4 regions of the Bacillus sp. AFS031507 genome follow, and region 2 is predicted to be linked to each of the others. Evidence: riboswitches for the same ligand, from Rfam matches in the RefSeq annotation. Region 2 holds a riboswitch; each other region holds the start of a gene.
The links. Region 2 has a riboswitch for thiamine pyrophosphate ahead of tenA (thiaminase II). Riboswitches for the same ligand answer to the same signal wherever they lie in the genome.

Region 1: another riboswitch for thiamine pyrophosphate. It lies ahead of COE25_RS19125 (ABC transporter substrate-binding protein); the one in region 2 lies ahead of tenA (thiaminase II).
Region 3: another riboswitch for thiamine pyrophosphate. It lies ahead of thiC (phosphomethylpyrimidine synthase ThiC); the one in region 2 lies ahead of tenA (thiaminase II).
Region 4: another riboswitch for thiamine pyrophosphate. It lies ahead of thiM (hydroxyethylthiazole kinase); the one in region 2 lies ahead of tenA (thiaminase II).

The regions. Positions count from the first base shown of each region.
Region 1 is NZ_NUOW01000020.1:154,265-159,277, reverse strand. It holds gene COE25_RS19140 (M20 family metallo-hydrolase) at 319-1,596, shown strand; gene COE25_RS19135 (hypothetical protein) at 1,847-2,254, shown strand; gene COE25_RS31680 (hypothetical protein) at 2,904-3,062, shown strand; TPP riboswitch at 3,252-3,361, shown strand; gene COE25_RS19125 (ABC transporter substrate-binding protein) at 3,509-4,504, shown strand; gene COE25_RS19120 (thiamine-binding protein) at 4,518-4,811, shown strand; gene COE25_RS19115 (ABC transporter permease) at 4,808-5,013, shown strand, end outside.
Region 2 is NZ_NUOW01000075.1:21,692-26,704, reverse strand. It holds gene COE25_RS29315 (benzoate/H(+) symporter BenE family transporter) at 1-350, shown strand, start outside; TPP riboswitch at 862-965, shown strand; gene tenA (thiaminase II) at 1,077-1,763, shown strand; gene COE25_RS29305 (ECF transporter S component) at 1,760-2,356, shown strand; gene COE25_RS29300 (ABC transporter ATP-binding protein) at 2,334-3,905, shown strand; gene COE25_RS29295 (energy-coupling factor transporter transmembrane component T family protein) at 3,902-4,639, shown strand; gene COE25_RS29290 (VOC family protein) at 4,721-5,013, opposite strand, start outside.
Region 3 is NZ_NUOW01000025.1:36,237-41,249, reverse strand. It holds gene thiC (phosphomethylpyrimidine synthase ThiC) at 274-2,058, opposite strand; TPP riboswitch at 2,201-2,315, opposite strand; gene COE25_RS21580 (Ger(x)C family spore germination protein) at 2,488-3,696, opposite strand; gene COE25_RS21575 (spore germination protein) at 3,693-4,784, opposite strand; gene COE25_RS21570 (spore germination protein) at 4,810-5,013, opposite strand, start outside.
Region 4 is NZ_NUOW01000024.1:126,137-131,149, reverse strand. It holds gene COE25_RS20690 (response regulator) at 1-129, shown strand, start outside; gene dcuS (DcuS/MalK family sensor histidine kinase) at 187-1,785, shown strand; TPP riboswitch at 1,864-1,973, shown strand; gene thiM (hydroxyethylthiazole kinase) at 2,055-2,867, shown strand; gene thiD (bifunctional hydroxymethylpyrimidine kinase/phosphomethylpyrimidine kinase) at 2,883-3,701, shown strand; gene thiE (thiamine phosphate synthase) at 3,698-4,369, shown strand; gene thiW (energy coupling factor transporter S component ThiW) at 4,353-4,865, shown strand; gene COE25_RS20660 (acetylornithine deacetylase) at 4,882-5,013, shown strand, end outside.

The sequences.
Region 1 (5,013 bases), on a different contig from region 2:
GATTTTGCCACTCTGTTGATTGGAGCAGAAGGCGCGAAGACTCCTGCGGGAGTACGGGTCTGGGGAGACCCCGAAGGCGCTAAAGCGACGACGAGGAGGCACCCCGACCGCGGAGGTGAAGCGCATGGAGCGGAAATCAACAGGCAAGTTTAAAACGGCCAAAAAATTAAAAAAACGAACAGTACAAATCCTGTTCGCCTAAAAAAAGAAATGCAAGTTGTAAATATAATTATACAGACCTACTAAGGAAACAGCAGGATTTTCTCTATACTGGACATTCAAATGAAGGGAGAATTTAATCCTATGGAAGCAAATTTCATGGAAAGTTTAAATTTAACGATTGATGGAAACCGTCTTTGGAACCAATTAATGGCCCTTGGAAAAATAGGAGAAGGAGACAATGGCGGGGTCAATAGAACATCATTTGATCAAAATGATATCGAAGCACGAAAATTTTTTCTGAAACTACTGGAACAAGCTGATTTATCCCCTTATATGGACGCAGCTGGGAATATCTTTGGGCAAATACTCGGTAAAAATCCCGAATTACCTGCCATTCTTATTGGTTCTCACCTTGATACAGTAAATTCTGGCGGGCGTTTCGATGGCGCCATGGGTGTTCTAATGGGTGTTGAGGTGCTTTGTACGTTGCAAGAAAAGGGAATTCAACCTGAAAGAACGATAAAGGTTGTATCCTTAACAGATGAGGAAGGGGCTCGTTTTGATTATGCTTTTGTAGGAAGTACCGCTTTGGTTGGGACAGAGGGTTCGAAGAAATTAAAGGAAAATTTAGCTGCAGCAACAGATAAAGATGGAATCTCCTATCTGGAGGCCATGAAGCAAGCCAGTCTAGAAGGGGAATATTTTAATCAGATTAATCCAGACCTTTTAGAACAAGCTCAGTTAGGTAAAAATGACGTAAAAGCTTATATTGAAGTACATATTGAGCAGGGAAAAGTGTTAGAAAATAAAGATTTAGCTGTTGGAATAGTTACGGGGATCTCTGGTGGAGAATGGGCGGAAGTAACGATCATGGGTGAAGCGGGGCATGCAGGAACGACCTGGATGAAAGAGAGAAAAGATGCTTTAACAGCTGCAGCAGAATGTATATTAGCCATTGAGAAAATAGCACGGGACAATATCGGAAGTGTTGCGACAGTAGGAAAATTGGAAGTAAAACCTGGAAGTAGTAATGTCATTCCTGGGAGAGTGGATTTTACACTTGATGTTCGGGATATATCTAATGAACGGCGTAAAAATACGGTTACTAAAATCTATAATTCAATTCGGACAATTGCTGCAAACCGTGGTTTAGAGTGTGAAATTAGGGAGGTTCAATCCCTATCTTCTGTGATGAGCTCACCAATAGTGATGAAAGCAGTAAAAGATTCTCTGCAAGAATTACAGTATCCTGTTTATGAATTACCAAGCGGGGCTGCTCATGATACAATGGTGTTGGGGAAACTCACAGATATTGGAATGATCTTTGTGAGGAGCCGCAATGGCATAAGTCATCATCCAGATGAGTGGAGTTCTTTTGAAGATGTTGCTCTTGGGTGCGAGGTACTATTCAGAACCACGTTAAAACTTTTATAAATGAATCACGTAGCTAGAGAGGTTCTGTAGTCATTTTAGGTACTGTATTTGGCGAGCCAAAAATCATTGAAATTCCAGTTAAAAGGAAAATACTAGCCGTCCTTCATATATTGGTATATTTCAAATAAAACCCAACGAACAGTTAGCAATATTCGCTTTTCTTATACACATCAGGGGATGACAAGCACCAACCCTTTTTTTTCTCATATACATGAGGAGATTTACTGATAAAAGAAAGGGGGAGGCTGCATTGTATCCAAATAATCCTTACCAGCCTTTCTATCCATATTTCTATGACAACAGACAAGGACTATTTCAAAAAATTCTTGCTTGTTATCAACAAAAGCGATGGATTAGATTATCATTCCGAGATGGAACAACTGCTGAAGGTTTAATTAGGACCTATGACCCTTTAAGAGGAGTATTAATTTACCTACCGATGCAAAGGTATACGATTTCGTGTGAAGGTGTAAGGGTGAATTCTCTGCAAAAAGCACAGAATTGCATCGGCAAAAGATCCACTTTGACACTTTCCAACAATATTAGCCTAACTTTTACAATAGAAGGTGTTGACCAATCTCAAAATATTGGTGGATGGGTTAACATAAATGAACTTATGTCGGTATCTGGACAGGTAGTTGACGCGAATTGTATTTAGTTGGGATTGATTATAAGCATAAAAAAGGGCGATGACAGCCAGGGGGTGTCATCGCCCTTTTTGTGACAGTATGGCCATAAAGGAAGAGAGTGGAAAATATAAAACTCTAAATATGTAAAAATATTGAAATTCACAATACTTTTCTAAAGCTATCCTAATTCTCTTGGGATAGCTTTTAGTGGTAGCTAACTCCTTTATTTAACTATGCCTTCACGAAGCCAAATGATCTGAATTCATTCCAATTACCCGTCAAACTATTTATAGGGGTTATGAAATCCTGCGAATAAATTTGCCTCGGTTGAAGAATATTGTTTATTTTCTTCTTGAGCTAACGACGCAGGTTATTTGAATAAAAGGCATTACGAATTTGAGTCTTATATTGCAGTAAAAACAAAAATAAGCGTCTAAATGACGCTTCATATGAAGTTGAGATCACTATTAGAAGATATTGGATATTTAAAATCGGATAGAGTCATAGGTTAGGGGTAACCTCAACAATTTTTCATAAAATTTTTTCAAGTCGGCATAAGTTGGATTTTTTATTATTCACACATGACTTAGTTATCACATTATTTCGTGCTATTCTTACGTTAGTACAAATTGTTGTGGGTGAGAAAACCATTCCCAATTACAGGGAGTTCGTAGATTTATGTTAGCTACTAATGATGCACATTCATTATATAACCAATACTGTTTTGAACAGATTGTTAATCCAGAACTATTTATGCAAAAGGAACTAAAATCCATATCAACAATAAAAACTCTTCTAACGATTGCAAGAAATCAAGATATGCCCCTGTTCGTATAAGTTATCATGAACGAAACTAGCTCCTTACTCGTAACACCGTAGGTTAACTAGCAAAGTTATTTCGTGCAGGTGAATTAAGATGAGAACCGGATGTTTCATGATAGGAAGTATTTGTTAACAAGCATAAATAGATAAAAGCAGTTGGCATTGTCTGCCTTGACTGATATAGTAGTATATGAAGTGGAATACGATGTAATGTGGGGGAACCGGTGATGCCGGTTGAGATTTAGTCCGTGAGACGATGACCCTTGGAACCTGATCTGGTTGATACCGGCGGAGGGAACATATTCTTAAACAATTAATTGTTTGCTGATATGCACTCAGGTTTCTTTGCCTGGGTGCTTTATTTTGTTTAAGCAAGTTTTTGCCTTCTAACCAACACTGAGGTTTCAGCCTATTTATTTTGTTTCACTTTAGATATTATTTTTACATATGGAGGATTCAAAATGAAGAAATGGCTAGTACTAGTCCTATCAGTCTTTCTAATGACTGGATGTAGCAGCAAAAAAGAAACAGAAAACGTAAAAGGAAAAAAACAACCGCTTAAAAAGGTCTCGATTGTACTGGATTGGACGCCAAATACCAATCATACTGGATTATATGTTGCAAAAGAAAAAGGATTCTTTAAAAAAGAAGGCTTGGATGTGGATATTATCATGCCAGGTGAGACCGGTGCTGACCAACTAGTAGCTTCTGGCAAGTCGCAATTTGGTGTTGGCTACCAAGAAGCCATTACTCAGGCACGTATACAAGGGGTGCCGCTCGTATCGATCGCTGCAGTGATTCAGCACAATACATCAGGATTCGCTTCACCTGTTGGCAAACAGATTCAATCTCCGAAGGATTTTGAAGGAAAAACATACGGTGGATGGGGCTCGCCAGTCGAAAAATCTGTCATCACTTCTCTAATGAAAAAGGAAAACGCTGATACTAATAAGGTGAAAATCGTGAACATGGGGGATACGGACTTTTTTACGGCTGTGAAACGAGACATCGATTTCGCTTGGATTTACTATGGGTGGACTGGTGTAGAAGCAGACCTTCGTAATGAAAAAATTAATATGGTTTACTTAACAGATTACTCTGACAAACTGGACTACTATACACCTGTTTTAGAAACAAATGAAAAAATGATCGAAGAGAACCCTGAAACGGTTAAGGCGTTCGTAAATGCCGCTGCCAAGGGATATGAATTTGCCATTAAAAACCCTGATCAAGCTGCAGATATCCTGATTAAAGCAGCACCGGATTTAGATCCAAAGCTTGTAAAGAAGAGTCAAGAATGGTTGTCTCCAAAATATCAGGATGATGCAAAGGAATGGGGAATTCAAAAGCAAGAGGTTTGGGAAAATTATGCCCAATGGATGTATGATAATAAGCTTCTTGACAAGAAATTAGATGGGAAAAAAGCATTTACAAATGAATTTTTACCAAAACACTAGGGGGTAGAAGAACATGGCAAATTCATTAATCAGCATACAAATCATACCGAAAACAAAGGATGGAGAAGACGTCATTCCATACGTTGATGAAGCCATTAAAGTCATTGCTGAATCTGGTGTGAAATATGAGGTACACCCGTTAGAAACAACCATGGAAGGTGAACTGCACGAATTATTTACCGTGATTTCAAAAATGAATGAACGAATGATTGAAATGGGAAGCAAAAATGTCATTTCTCAAGTGAAAATCCTTTATCAGCCAACAGGCATTTCCATGGATGACTTAACGGAGAAATATCGATCATGAGGATGAATCTTGTAAAAGGGTGGAGACCGATTTTGGTTCTCCTCCTTTTGTTTGTCATTTGGGAGATTGTCGTTAAAATAGCAGAAGTGCCGGAATGGCTTCTTCCGCCGCCATCAAAGATTTTCACAGAGGCCATTGCCGGTTGGCGTGATTTTTATCCAGATGTGTTTTCAACGGTTAAAATTTCATTATTTGGATTTGT
Region 2 (5,013 bases):
CTGGCATGATGACCGCCATCTGTTCTAGTTCGGATGCAGGGGTAAAATCAAAGAGGTATATGGCAGCGGTGGTATCGGGGGTTTTGACATTATTGTTTGGAGTATTCGCTTGGAAAATTGTTCCGTTTATCCAAGCGTTACCCCACGCGTTTGTGTCGATGCTAGCAGGATTTGCGTTAATCAGCGTCCTTCTTTCTAGTTTGCAGCTGGGTTTCTCCGAAAATAAATATCGCTTAAGTGCCCTATTTGCGTTCCTCATCGCGTTATCCAATGTATCATTTTTCCATATTAGTGCACCGGTATGGGGTCTGGTTGTTGGAGCGATTATTGCAAAGACGGTGGAAGCGTAATGTGCCTGTCACGCCCCGAAATTTGTCGTAGATTAATAGGTTGTTAGAGGGGAGAAGTGTTCGCACACTTCTCCTTTTTTTTGCCGCAATCTAATTTCACTATCGGAAGATTAGCCGCTGTTCATATTATGGGTATGGGCACATGTTCTAGTTCAGCGGCTAAACATGGTTCCTTTTTAAAAGAGTTATTTATTGAGGAGAGACTAGCTGTTGTGTTTTCGCAAATAAAAGCCTTACTTTCGCAGGATTACATAATTTCGAATTCTTATTATATATTTTACGAAACTAATTACATAATTTTGGATTCTTACTACATATTTTACGAAACCTATTACATAATTTCGCGCACATACTACATATTTTACAAGTCTTACGACATTTGCTGGATAATAATTGGAAATGCCTTCGAATTTCAGTGCATCTATAATCCATTTGGTCTATTTTTATAATTAAGATTTTAATTGATTGACAACATTAACCAGCGAGTGTAGAGTGAAGGTTAAATTAATAGGAAGACCACTAGGGGAGCCTTTTTATGGCTGAGACGAGAGTTATCTTGGACCCTTTGAACCTGATCTAGTTCATACTAGCGTAGGAAAGTGGAGTTCGTGTATGGATAGATATAATTATTCAGCCGCTCCATTTTTGGGGCGGTTTTTTCGTTTTTAACATTAAGTTGATCCCAATAGAGTCTTCCCATTAAAACCAATAAGGGGGCAAAATTTTATGAGTTTTTCAGCAGAATTAAGAAAAGAAGCAGATCCTATTTTCGAGGCGATTTTTGAACATCCTTTTGTGCAAGGGATAGCTAATGGGGAATTACAAAAGGAACAATTGATTCATTATGTTAAACAGGACTTTGAATATTTGAATTCGTTTATTCGCATCTATGGAATAGCGGTTTCCAAGTGTGAGAATCGTGAAGATATGGATATGTTTAATACGCAGATTTCTTTTATCTTAAACAGTGAAATCCATCCTCATAATAACTTTTGTCAAGTAGCAGGTGTTCCTTACGAGGTATTACATGGATATCCGTTATCTCCCTCGTCCCTTCATTACACGCGTCATATGCTTACCGTTGCGCACGAAGGTACATTAGGGGAAATTCTAGCTGTGCTATTACCATGTCCGTGGACGTATTGGGAAATTGGGAAAAAATTATTAACGGAGGTTAATCCAGATCCTTCTCATCCTTTTTATGATTGGATCAGTTTTTATGGAAATCGTACCGATTCGATTACCACGAAATTTTGTGCCCGTCTTGATGAGTGGGCAATGACAGCAACAGAGAGAGAAAAGGAAAAGATGAAGGATCATTTCTTGATCAGTTGTCAGCTGGAATATATGTTTTGGGATATGGCCTATAAACTTGAAGAATGGCCTGTGAAAATGGAGGTAGTGAAACGATGACTTGGAAGATGAAGGAAGTTGTCCTTGCTGTGATTCTAGCGGTCGCTTGTGGAGTGATCTATTTAGGCTGGTCGACGCTTTGGATTCCCATTTCCGCTCTTGTCGGGCCGGTGGGCGCAGGTTTTATGTTTGGAATTTGGGTGATTGCTAGTCCAATCGTTGCGTATATTATTCAAAAACCGGGAGCAGCGCTTATTGCAGAGGTTGCAGCGGCGGCAGTAGAGTTATTAACAGGAAGTCATTTTGGTTTATCGGCCCTTTTAGTAGGTGTCTTTCAAGGGATTGGTGCAGAAATCGCATTCGCAATATTCGGATATAAACGCTACAATCTATTTACTTTAATGCTATCTGGAGTTTTTGCAGCGCTAGGCAGCATGATTTATAACTTAATCGCTAACGGTTTTGATTATTACACGAAGGAAGTATTTTTTACAACGTTAGGAATTCATGTCATCAGCGGAATGATTCTCGGTGGATTGTTAGCGAAGGTCATTGTGGACGCACTCGCAAAAACAGGTGTGTTAGAACAATATGAATTGATGAAGGAAAAAAGGAAAAAGGAAAACGTCAATGGACATGTTTCTGGGATGTAAGGATCTTTCGATTCGCTTTTATAATCGCTCTGAAAAAATACTTAGTCAGATTACTTTATCCATCAATAGAGGGGAGAAAGTATTAATACTAGGGCCTAGTGGGAGTGGGAAATCGACGTTGATTTCCGCTCTTGCAGGCATTATCCCGGAGCATTTGGAGGCAGAGGTAAGTGGTGAAGTATTCTGCAGGAAAGATGCCGGTGTGATGTTTCAAGATCCAGATTCGCAATTTTGCATGCTTCATGTCGATGAAGAAATTGCGTTCAGCCTCGAAAATCGATCGATTCCGCGCAACCAAATGGACCAAATGATTTCTGAGTTAATGGATAAAGTAGGGCTGATGGTCGATAAGAAAACACCGATTGAAACTCTTTCAGGTGGGATGAAACAACGATTGGCGTTAGCTTGTCTACTGGCATTAGAACCTGAAGTCATCTTCTTTGATGAACCAACAGCCCAGCTAGACCCTGCTGGCCGGAATGAGATATTTGTTTTATTGAATCAATTAGCCCAAAAGACAAACCATACGATGGTATTTGTCGAACATGTCCTAGACGGCTGCATCGAATGGATGGATCGAGTCATTATCCTAAATGAGAATGGATGTATTATCGGGGATGGTCAGCCAAAAGAAATGCTGCTGCATTTTAAAAATGAAATGAAAGAGGCGGGTATTTGGCGCCCTAAGTTGTTTCCTCACAAATGGGAGGAAGTTGTTCAAAATGACGCGCATCCCCTATCTATCAAACTTGTTAATCTGAAAAAAACCAAACCGCTCAAGGATGGCGAGATTTTACTCCATACCGAAAATGTTGAAATTGGCTATCGGAAGAAGACCATTGTGAGTGACATTGATATAAAAATCCATAAAGGTGAATGGATTTCAATCGTCGGAGAAAATGGAAGTGGGAAAAGTACCTTCTTAAAAAGTCTGATCCGTTTGGAGCCAATTAAAAAAGGGAAAATTCTCTTTAAAAATACGGAACTAAAAAAATGGCCAGAACGAGAATTATATGAAAAAGCAGGCTTTGTTTTTCAAAATCCAGAACTTCAATTCATTACGGATACTGTCTTTGAGGAAGTTGCCTTTGGCGGCCGGCAACGAAATTGGCCTGAAGACCTGATTCATACCAAAACCATCCAATTGTTAGAGGAGTTTGGATTGGAATCGCATCAACATGCTCACCCGTTTTCACTAAGTTTAGGACAAAAACGGCGGTTAAGTGTGGCGACGATGTTATTGTTGGATCAAGATTTATTATTGCTGGATGAACCAACATTCGGTCAGGATGAAAAAACAGCGAACGAACTGATTCAACGCTTACAGGAGAGGCAGGACCAGGGAACTACGATTGTGATGGTCACCCACGATATGGATTTGGTGGATGATTATTCTGATCAAGTTATTCTCTTCAACAAGGGAAGAGTAACCTATCAAGGGACCCCCTATGGGTTATTTTCAAATCCGAGTAATTTCCGTGATAGTGCGTTAATTCCACCACTCCATTACCAGTTGATGCATGCACGAATGGAGGGGGTTTGGGTATGAAGGCTAACGATTCATTCCTAGCAACTCTCAATCCTGCTTGTAAACTGCTTTCTCATTTGATCGTGATGTTTCTTTTAATGGCAATCTCCAATCCAATGGTGACTTTTTTGATCTGGTTACTTGCTGTATTGATCGGTATTTTTTTAGGCGGATGGAGAATGACTTACCTTCTGAAAAGGCTCTTGCCTTATTTAGGTTTTTTTATTCTTGTATTTTGGATGATGGCGGCGTTTGGAGAAGGGGAAGAAACGATTTGGAAATGGGCCTGGTTCCATATTACGCAAGAGAGCATGAATCATGGCTTAACAATCGGCTTGAGGATGTTAGCGTTTGTTACGTATGGATTATTATTCACCTCTACCACAGACATCACCTTGTTCATCATGAGTTTAATTCATCAATGTAAACTTTCACCTAAATGGGCGTATGGGCTATTAGCGGGGTTCCGCTTTATCCCACTATTCCAATCTGAACTAAACCAAATGAAGACGGCTCATAAAGTCAGAGGTTACAAGCAGAAAAATAGCTGGAAAGCTTTTATGAGGTACTCTTTGCCACTGTTCACTCAAGGAATAAGAAAATCAGAACGGATTGCTATCGCAATGGAAGCGCGTGGATTTACGGGCACAAGAGACAGAACGTATTATCAAACACCGAAAATAGTATCGAAAGACTTGGTCTACTTACTTTCTTTGGTAATTGTTGGATTGGGGATTATTATTTTTATTGGATGAATGGGAACGAATAGTTAGAGGGGAGAAGTGTTCGCGCACTTCTCCTTTCTACTTTGGAAGGTTCGTCAGTTGCCGGCATTCCTAAAGGTCTTTTTGATCGACGTTTAGTTCAATTAGATTCCCATCAGGGTCCGCACAGAATATTTGCGCAAAACCGCTCATGCCATTGGGTTTCTCTAACAGTTCAACATCCTTACTTTTCAGCCAATTCAACGTCTCTGTGTAATCCTGCACTCTTAGTGCAAAATGGCCTTCTCTGCTGCTCAGGCGTTTATCTTGGCGAATCGTTTGTGATGTGGGAAGAACGATTAGATGGAGCTGTTGTCCCTCAACTTCGTACCAGGCACCAGGAAAATCAAAATTAGGACGTTGTA
Region 3 (5,013 bases), on a different contig from region 2:
ATTCCATCAACTGGTTAAAAAAATAGGCTCTATCAATTCTAGTAGTGATTCCGAGACCGTAGAGGAATATTATAAATAGCATCAGTAGTGTTGCATTATATAAATTCATAGACCTTGGGGTCGGTTCTTATCGAGGACATTCGGAAGATTGCACGCAAAAAGGCACAACTAGGCTATATTTGCTAGTTGTGCCTTTTTCTATACTATGTTTCAGATCTGTCCCGCAAAATTTTTGATTACCACAGAAAATGTGCCAGTCACAAGCCAGGAAAGTTACTGATATATGCTGCCCCCAGATTGTTTAAACTCCTTAGCTTTTTCCTTCATACCTGTTTCAATAGCTTCCTTCGTATCAAGTTTGTTTTCTTTCGCATAATTACGAATATCTTGAGAGATTCTCATGCTACAAAATTTTGGTCCACACATTGAACAGAAATGTGCTGTTTTTGCACCTTCCGCAGGTAAGGTTTCATCATGATATTCTATTGCTCGTTCAGGATCTAAAGATAAATTAAACTGATCTCTCCAACGGAATTCAAAACGAGCTTTTGATAAGGCATCATCTCTTTTTTGTGCTCCTGGATGTCCTTTTGCCAAATCAGCAGCATGGGCGGCAATTTTGTAAGTAATAACCCCTACACGAACATCCTCTCTATTCGGTAAACCTAAATGTTCTTTAGGCGTTACATAACAAAGCATAGCTGTCCCATACCAACCAATCATTGCAGCCCCAATAGCAGATGTAATGTGATCATAACCAGGTGCTATATCAGTCGTAAGAGGTCCAAGTGTGTAGAATGGTGCTTCCTGACACACTTCTAGTTGTTTATCCATATTTTCTTTAATTAGGTGCATAGGTACATGTCCAGGTCCTTCGATCATCACTTGTACATCATGTTCCCAAGCAATTTTTGTTAGCTCTCCAAGAGTCTCTAATTCTGCAAACTGTGCTTCATCATTCGCATCTGCAATAGACCCAGGACGTAAACCATCCCCTAAAGAGAATGCAACATCATATGATTTCATTATTTCGCAGATTTCTTCAAAGTGAGTATATAAAAAGCTTTCTTTATGGTGGTGTAAACACCATTGTGCCATGATTGATCCACCGCGGGATACAATACCTGTTAACCGTTTTGCCGTTAATGGAACATATCGTAAAAGAACACCAGCATGAATTGTGAAGTAATCAACACCTTGCTCCGCTTGTTCGATCAAGGTATCACGGTAAACCTCCCATGTAAGATCTTCAGCAACACCATTTACTTTTTCAAGTGCTTGATAAATGGGGACGGTGCCGACAGGAACTGCTGAGTTTCGAACAATCCATTCCCTTGTTGTATGAATGTTTTTACCTGTTGATAGATCCATAATATTATCAGCACCCCAGCGCGTCGCCCATGTCATTTTTTCAACCTCTTGTTCGATGGAGGATGAAACAGCCGAGTTACCGATATTCGCATTAATTTTAACATGAAAATTACGTCCTATTATCATAGGTTCTGACTCTGGATGATTGATATTAGAAGGAATAATCGCTCGACCTTTTGCCACTTCATCACGCACAAATTCAGGTTTCATATTTTCCCTTATGGCGATAAACTCCATTTCAGGAGTAATAATTCCCTTTTTAGCATAATGAAGCTGTGTGACATTTTTCCCTTTTTTTGCACGTACTGGTTTGCGCTTTAAACCAGGAAACACGTTATGATTGGCACGAGGATCATTTTGATCGTTATACCCATTATCTTCAGGTTTAATTTCTCTACCTTCGTATTCTTCAACATCTGCTCGTTCATGAATCCATGTGCTTCGAATGGCAGGAAGACCTTTTGTAATATCAACAGAATAATTTAGATCCGTATAAGGACCGCTTGTATCATAGACGCGAACTGGAAGGTTTTCCTCTTCTCCAAACGCACCCGTTGTCGGGCTTAACTCAATTTCACGCATTGGTACTTTAATGTCGGATCTCGAACCTGTTACATATACTTTTTTACTTCCTGGAAAACTTGACATGATGGAAATATTTTGTTCGTTTAATGAAGTCGTTGACATAATACATCTCTCCTTTTTTTGAATATAAAGGACGAGATACAGACCATAACAAGTGAATAAGCGTATAAAAGTACATCAAAAAGCCGGGCCCATAAATGGTTGGACCCGGCTAATATGTATGCAGAAGTATAGGTGCAGTAAAGATTGTCTATTCTAACTTCCCCACGCTGGTATGATCCAGATCAGGTCCCAAGAGTCAAGAAACTTCATCGTGTTTCTTTCTCAGCCCAACTTATTGGGCACCCCTAGTTATTTATATTCAATTAAGTTACATTATATATGAGTATTGGTAAAAATGAAATACATAATATTATTTAAAGTGATATAGTCGTTTTAGATAGTATGTCTAGGATAGAGAGAAAGGTTAGATATCTACTTGCTTGGATTTTAAGAAGTATAATTCTTTTTTGTACCCGAAAAAAAGAAGGCTTACTTGTGACCTGACGCTCCATAATCTTTGATTGTTATTTTTACGTTGTAGTAAATTGGAACCTCACTGAATGTTTGATCCCAATCTTTTTTGACTTTTTCCCATACTTTCGGATGCTCAATTCTTAAACGGTTTCCAAAGCCAGCAACGTCTACTCGATATTTCCTTTGCGTTTTTTTAATTGTATGTTCAACCAATCGTTTTACTTCTTTTTCGGTGGATTCTTCTGCCCGTTTTAGAAATGTATTATCAAAAGAGTTACCTGAAACCACCCAATTCTCAGATAATCGCCCTTCTGATTCGATGTTTACATCAAAAGAGATATAGTTTCCCTTAACATGAGAGGTGATTTTACTTTTCATAGAATCTAGCTCATATACGATTAGCCCACTAGTCTGTTTATCAAAACTTTTTACCAAACCGCCTTTCCCCTTGCCTGTTATCCATGTTATCCCCTCCAATTCCTCTTCATTTAAAAAACCACGCAGTTTTTTTGTCTTTCCTTTTATCACGGCAGCTCCTGCAAATTTCACTTCTCCATTTTCCGAGATCACATTTTGCAAAAGAAAACTGGATCCTGATTTTAGCTTACCGTCTAATTTAATAATCGAGATAGGAGGCAAAATTCTTGTCGTTCGATAGGCATTATCTACCATTCCAAACAGACGAAATGCTGGAACTTCTCCTGCTTTCTTTGATACTAGGGTATTGCTAGCTCTCCCTTTACTAATAAACATAAGGCAGCTTGGTCTAAAATCATTATCCCGAAGATATTGATCAAGTAATCGATCTAAACTATACGATCGTGCAAGTTTATCACCGATTACAATGACTTTCATGTGACTGGCATTAAAAGGAAGATCCGTTCTTAATGATAATTCACGAACCTCTTGAAAGATGGAGTCTCCCGTTTCAGAAATATTAACATAAGATTGTTGTTGCGATCCCCCTTCTTTACTCATTGAACTTGCTAATTGTGAGGTAATAAGTTGATAAGTTGTAGTAATCTGATCTTTTTTGGAATAGCCTTCATCTTGTTCGTTTATCTTTTTCTCTATGGTTGACTTTTTCCCTTTATCGAATGCCACCCCTACACCTAAGCTTAGCTCTTCAATTTCATGACTGCTCCAACAGCCTGTAAGAGAAAAGAGTAAAAGGACAGACAGCGAAACCAAGAGAAATCGTATATTGTTATGAGGTAACTTCATTGTTTTCTTCCTTTCCATCTCGCGATAATAAGAAGGAGAAGTGGTAGTAAACCAAATAAAAACAATGCAATATTGCCAATGATATCCCCAAGTTTAAATAGATCATTGATATTTTTTGGGGTGATGGAAATGACGTAAATTAGCGGAAGTAAACCATACATAACTGAACTAATGTTCTTTTTCGAAAGTTGAGCCAGCCCTAAAGCAGCTGCGTAGTAGCTGATGGTAAAGGTAGTAAACATTTGCATAATCCATACCACCAGCAACAAAGAATCAAACCGTTCAAAAATCAAACCGGTTATCTCAAAACTTCGTATCAAATCAAGCGTTGGCCATGTCCTCGTGACCACTTCATCGACGGATAACGCTCCAATGACCATCACAACTGTTATCACATAAAAAAATAATGGAACGGAAATTCCAACTAGAACCATTTTGATTGCTTTGTTCGGCTGTTGCATAAACGCCATGATGACCAGCAGGATTTCAGGACCTGTAAATGCGAGAGTCGTCGCCTTTACTCCTTTTAGCACAGGGATGAAACCAGTCCCTATTACCGGGCGTAAATTATCGATCTCAAATATTTTTAAGCTCATAAGGGCTACTAGCAAAAAAAGGAAAATCGTAATAGGTAATATAATTTCAAACAGACGGGCAATCGGGTTGATACCGCCTATGATCAGATAGAGACCTATCCACATAAATGGCATCATAATTGCCCAGATAGGGGTACCTTCCAGCAAAAAATACCTTATTACTTCCGCCATTGAACGGAGTTGAAACCCGGAAGTTAAAAGAAAATAACATACTATAAGTAAACTAAGTAACCCGCCCACCCATTTTCCTACAATTTCACGGCTGTATTGATAAATGGTTTTTTGGGGAAACTGTTGGCATAATTTGACCATGATCACCCCTGCGATTATCGCGATCAGCCCGCCTAAAATAACACTTATCCATACATCTGGTGTATTCACCTTCTCTGCAGCTGTTCTAGGCAGTGTGAGGATTCCTGAACCAAGTATAAAGTTGCTGATGATAACAGCTGCTTGTGCCGTGGTAATTCGATCTTTTGGACTGACAATCATCCTTTCATGTTCCTTTCACAATAGGTTATCCTTTACGTATAGGATTTTTCGTATGCATCATCTTTGGACGACGTTTCATCATCATAAGGGGCATGCGAACCATCAAATCTTTCCATTCACTTAAACGATAAGGAACGGCTGGACTCATATAAGACACGCCAAAACTTTTTAGTTTCACTAAATGGCTTGTCATGAAAAGGAAAAATAGAATGACTCCATATAATCCAAG
Region 4 (5,013 bases), on a different contig from region 2:
GCGGAAAGCATAGGAATGGCTCGGGTAACGGCTCGAAGATACCTTGATTACTTAGAAAAAGAAGGAAAAGTCAAAATTCATATCCATTACGGCGGCGTCGGAAGACCAATTAACCGTTACGGTGTTTAACGCAAATACCTTGAAAAGATTGCCTGTGAGAAAGGGGGAATCAAGTTGGGGTGGAAAATAAGGTTGTCCAAACCAAAACTTCGTTTACAATCGACGATAACCCTACTGGTTTGTATCGTGGTCGTGATGGCATTGTTAGTAACCGAGATTTTAATCACCAACAGAATTTCACAGGAAACAGAGAAAAGCCAAGCCGAGAAAGCAACAGATATTGCGAGGATTGTTGCAAGGTCTCCGATTGTCATGAATGGGCTTAAAAATAAAACAGCAGAGAAGGATATCCAAACATTTGCGAATGATATTAAACAATCAACGCATGTTGAATTTATCGTCGTAATGGACATGTATGGAAAAAGAAAATCACATCCTAACCGCAACCTATTAGGTTTGCATTTTGTCGGTGGAGATGAAGGACCTGTTTTAAAAGGGAAAGAGCATATTTCCATTGCCAAAGGGACATTGGGATTGTCTTTACGTTCGTTTGTTCCTGTTTATGATCAAGAAAATAATCAAATAGGGGCAGTCGCGGTTGGGATTTCTTTAGAAAAAGTTAATCAGGCGATCGAACAAAGTAGGAAAATTATTTTGATCGGAGTGGGAGTAGGAATTCTAGTTGGGATTCTAGGTGCCCTTTTTCTAGCTAGAAAAATCAAAGCGATTCTTTTTGGACTTGAGCCGAGTGAGATGGCAAAATTGCTTGAGGAACGTAGTGCGATGCTTCAATCCACAAAGGAAGGAATTTTGGCAGTTGACCAGGATGCGTTTACCACTCTCGTAAATAATGAGGGGATCCGACTTCTTCAAAAAGCTGGCATTCATGGGTCCTTTTTAGGAAGAAAAGTGGATGACTACATGCCAAATTCTATGCTATCTTCTGTTCTAGAAACGGGGGAATCTCAATTAGACCAAGAACAAGAAATCAATCATATTACCATTTTAACCAATCGGGTTCCGGTTGTTGTCAAAGGAAAGATTGTCGGTGCGATTGCTACGTTCCGAGAAAAAACCGAAATCAAGCAATTAGCTGAACAATTAACCGGTGTAAAGCTATACGCGGAAGCACTGAGAACCCAGTCACATGAATTCATGAATAAACTGCATGTAATATCAGGTTTAATTCATATGAAAGACTATCAAATGGTCTCGTCATACATTACCAAAATTGTCGATCACCAACAAACTGAGGTAGAATTTGTTATTAGTCGTTTTAAAGATCCTGTTTTAGCAGGTTTTATTGTAGGAAAACTTAGCTTTGCTAGGGAAAATGGCTGTGAATTAATCATTGATGGGGAAGGAAGTCTACCTGAACCACAACAGCAGGAAATAACGCATGAAGTGGTAACGATCCTTGGGAATTTAATAGATAATGCACTAGATGCTGTTTCGGACCGTCCACAAAAAAAAGTTACATTAAGGTTTGACTATTACGATGATGTCCTTGCCTTAGAGGTTCATGATACAGGAAAAGGAATCGATGAGGCTGTAAAAAATCGCTTATTTATAAAAGGGTATTCCACCAAAGGTGAAAATCGAGGAATCGGTTTATCATTGGTGCAGAGAAGCTTGGAAAAATTAAATGGACAGATAGAAATTCATTCCCAAAAAGATAAAGGGACAACATTTATTGTTACTTTCCTTTATAAAGGCAAACAATAATAATGTTATGTTAACTGGTACTTTTTCCTTTACATTCTAGTACTATAGGAATATTATGTAGTTAATTAAATAAAGTATTAGATCTACTAGGGGTGCCCTGTAAACAGGCTGAGAGAAAATGGAGAAATTTTCAACCCTTCGGACCTGATCTGGGTAATACCAGCGTAGGAAAGTAGCCAAGTGAATGTTAATTATTTCTTTGACTAACTAACCAGGTCCATTATTGGATCTGGTTTTTTTATTTTAAAAAAAGAAACGGGGAAATTGAGATGGAAAAAAATAGTTTGTATGAAACGTTGGAAGAAGTTAGAAAGGTTAACCCGCTGGTACATAATATTACCAATGTGGTTGTTACAAATTTTACGGCAAATGGGCTTCTTGCCCTTGGTGCCTCACCGGTCATGGCATATGCAGCCGAGGAAGTAGCAGATATGGCCAAGATTGCAAGTTCATTAGTATTGAACATTGGAACATTAAACCCACAGACAGTAGATTCGATGATCATTGCCGGAAAAGCGGCTAATGAATCCGGTGTTCCCGTCATTTTTGACCCGGTTGGTGCAGGGGCTACCCGCTATCGAACCGAAACCGCGCAAAGAATTATGAACGAGGTAAATGTCTCTGTGATTAGAGGAAACGCAGCCGAAATTGCCAATGTGGTTGGTGAAAAGTGGGAAATTAAGGGCGTCGATGCTGGGGATGCAAAAGGAAATATCATTGAACTAGCTATTACTTCAGCACAAAAATTGAATGGTCTTGTCGTCATCACTGGAAAAGAGGATATTGTTTCGGATGGGAAAACAACCTATGTCGTGTCAAATGGACATCCAATTTTAACGAAGGTGACAGGCACTGGATGTTTATTAACCTCAGTGATTGGAGCGTTTGCAGGAGTGGAGAAGGACCTGCTTCAAGCTTCAGTGGCTGCTTTAACGTATTATGGAATCGCGGCAGAAAAGGCAGCGGCAAAAACAGTTGAAATGGGACCTGGTAGTTTCCAAATCGAATTTTTAAACCAATTAGCTTTAGTTTCTTCCGAAGATATCATTTCACATGCTTCTTTTAAAAAGTTTAATCGATAAATGGAGGTAATTTGAATGAAAAAAGCATTAACAATCGCTGGTTCTGATAGCGGCGGTGGAGCAGGAATTCAAGCGGATTTAAAGACATTTCAGGAATTAGAGGTTTTCGGAATGTCAGCATTGACCGCTGTAACGGCCCAAAATACATTAGGAGTTCATGCTGTCTATCCAATGACAGCTGAGGCAGTCGTAAAACAGATCGAAGCGATCGGCGAGGATATCGGTGCGGATGCGGTGAAAACAGGAATGCTTTTTAATGCTGAAATCATTGAGGCCGTCGCTGCACAGCTCAGGAATTATCAATGGCAAAATATTGTTGTCGATCCAGTCATGATTGCTAAAGGTGGCGCTTCCTTGTTGCAAATGGAAGCCATTTCTGCCATGAAAAAATACTTATTGCCGCTAGCAACGGTAATCACCCCGAATATTCCAGAAGCGGAAGTACTAACGGGCATGTCGATTATGACGGTGGAAGATAAACTGGAGTCTGCTAAAAGACTACATGCGTTAGGCGTAAAAAATGTCGTAATTAAGGGTGGCCATGATGAAAATGAGTCTGAATCCACTGATTTATTATTTGATGGAAAGAAATTTTACTACTTTACCAGCAAGAGAATTCAGACAAAGAACACACATGGAACAGGCTGTACTTTTTCCGCAGTAATTACTGCTGAACTAGCAAAAGGGGAAACTCTTTATGAAGCAGTATGTATAGCAAAGGATTTTATTCAGGCGGCAATTGAGAACCATTTGGAGATCGGGCAAGGATATGGTCCAACTAACCATTGGGCATATCGAAAAAGGAAAAGCGCTAAGGAGCTGGCTGAATTATGAAAAACCTACAAGCGGCTTTAAGTGTTTATTTTATCATGGGCAGTACCAACTGTTTAAAGGATCCAGCCGAAGTATTAAAAGAGGCAATTGCCGGTGGGATTACACTTTTTCAATTTCGTGAAAAGGGTGACGGCGCATTAACTGGAGCTGACAAATATGCACTTGCGAAAGAACTTCAAGCAATTTGCAGAGCACATCATATCCCTTTCATTGTTAATGACGATATCGAGTTGGCTGTGGCAATTGATGCGGACGGTGTACATATCGGACAAGAGGATGAAACGGTATTCACAGTTCGAGAGAAGATTGGCGATAGGAGAATCCTTGGGGTTTCCGTCCATTCAACGGAAGAAGCAATGATTGCAATAAGCGGTGGTGCTGACTATTTTGGCATTGGCCCTGTTTTTCCGACAAAAACAAAGGCGGATGCCAAGCCATCACGGGGAACAATACTGATCGAAAAATTACGAAAAGATGGCATTGATATTCCGATTGTTGGGATCGGCGGGATCACGGTAGAAAACGCTCAATCGGTAGTGGAAGCTGGGGCAAATGGGGTTTCCGTTATTACGGCAATAAGCCATGCAGAATCACCAATCGAAGCAGCCAGAGCGTTAAGAAATAGTGTCGGTATTCATGAGAGGTATTCAAATGAACAAAACACATAAACTGACGTTAACTGCGATGATGATAGCCATTGGTACCATTTCAAGCAACCTGTTCTATATACCGATTGGATTTACAAAGGTCTTCCCGGTTCAGCACTTTTTGAACGTTTTATCAGCCGTTCTTTTAGGACCTTATTATGCTGTAGCTCAGGCCTTTTGCGTTTCCCTGCTAAGAAATCTGATGGGAACTGGTTCGATTTTTGCCTTTCCCGGAAGTATGGTTGGAGCCTTACTGGCCTCGCTATTATTTTGGAAGACTAGGAAGATCTATCTTGCTTTTATCGGTGAAGTAATTGGAACGGGTATCATTGGGGCACTGCTTTCTTACCCAATCGCTACTCTTTTTCTCGGTCAAAAGGCCACATTATTTGGGTTTATTCCATTATTTATATTTAGCTCGTTTGCTGGAGCGCTGATTGGATTTATTATTTTAACCGTATTTTTAAGAAAGAAAGTTTTGATTGTTAGTGAAAATGATACCACTATCAGAAACTAATCATGGGAGTAAACAAATGAAAGAGGATTTGCTTGAAAAAATCTCACAAGAAGTTGAAGCGAGAGAAGCGGAATTAATCGAATTGTTGACCAACCTTATCGCTTTTCCATCCGTTAGTCCTCCTGCACGGAATACAAATGATGTCCAG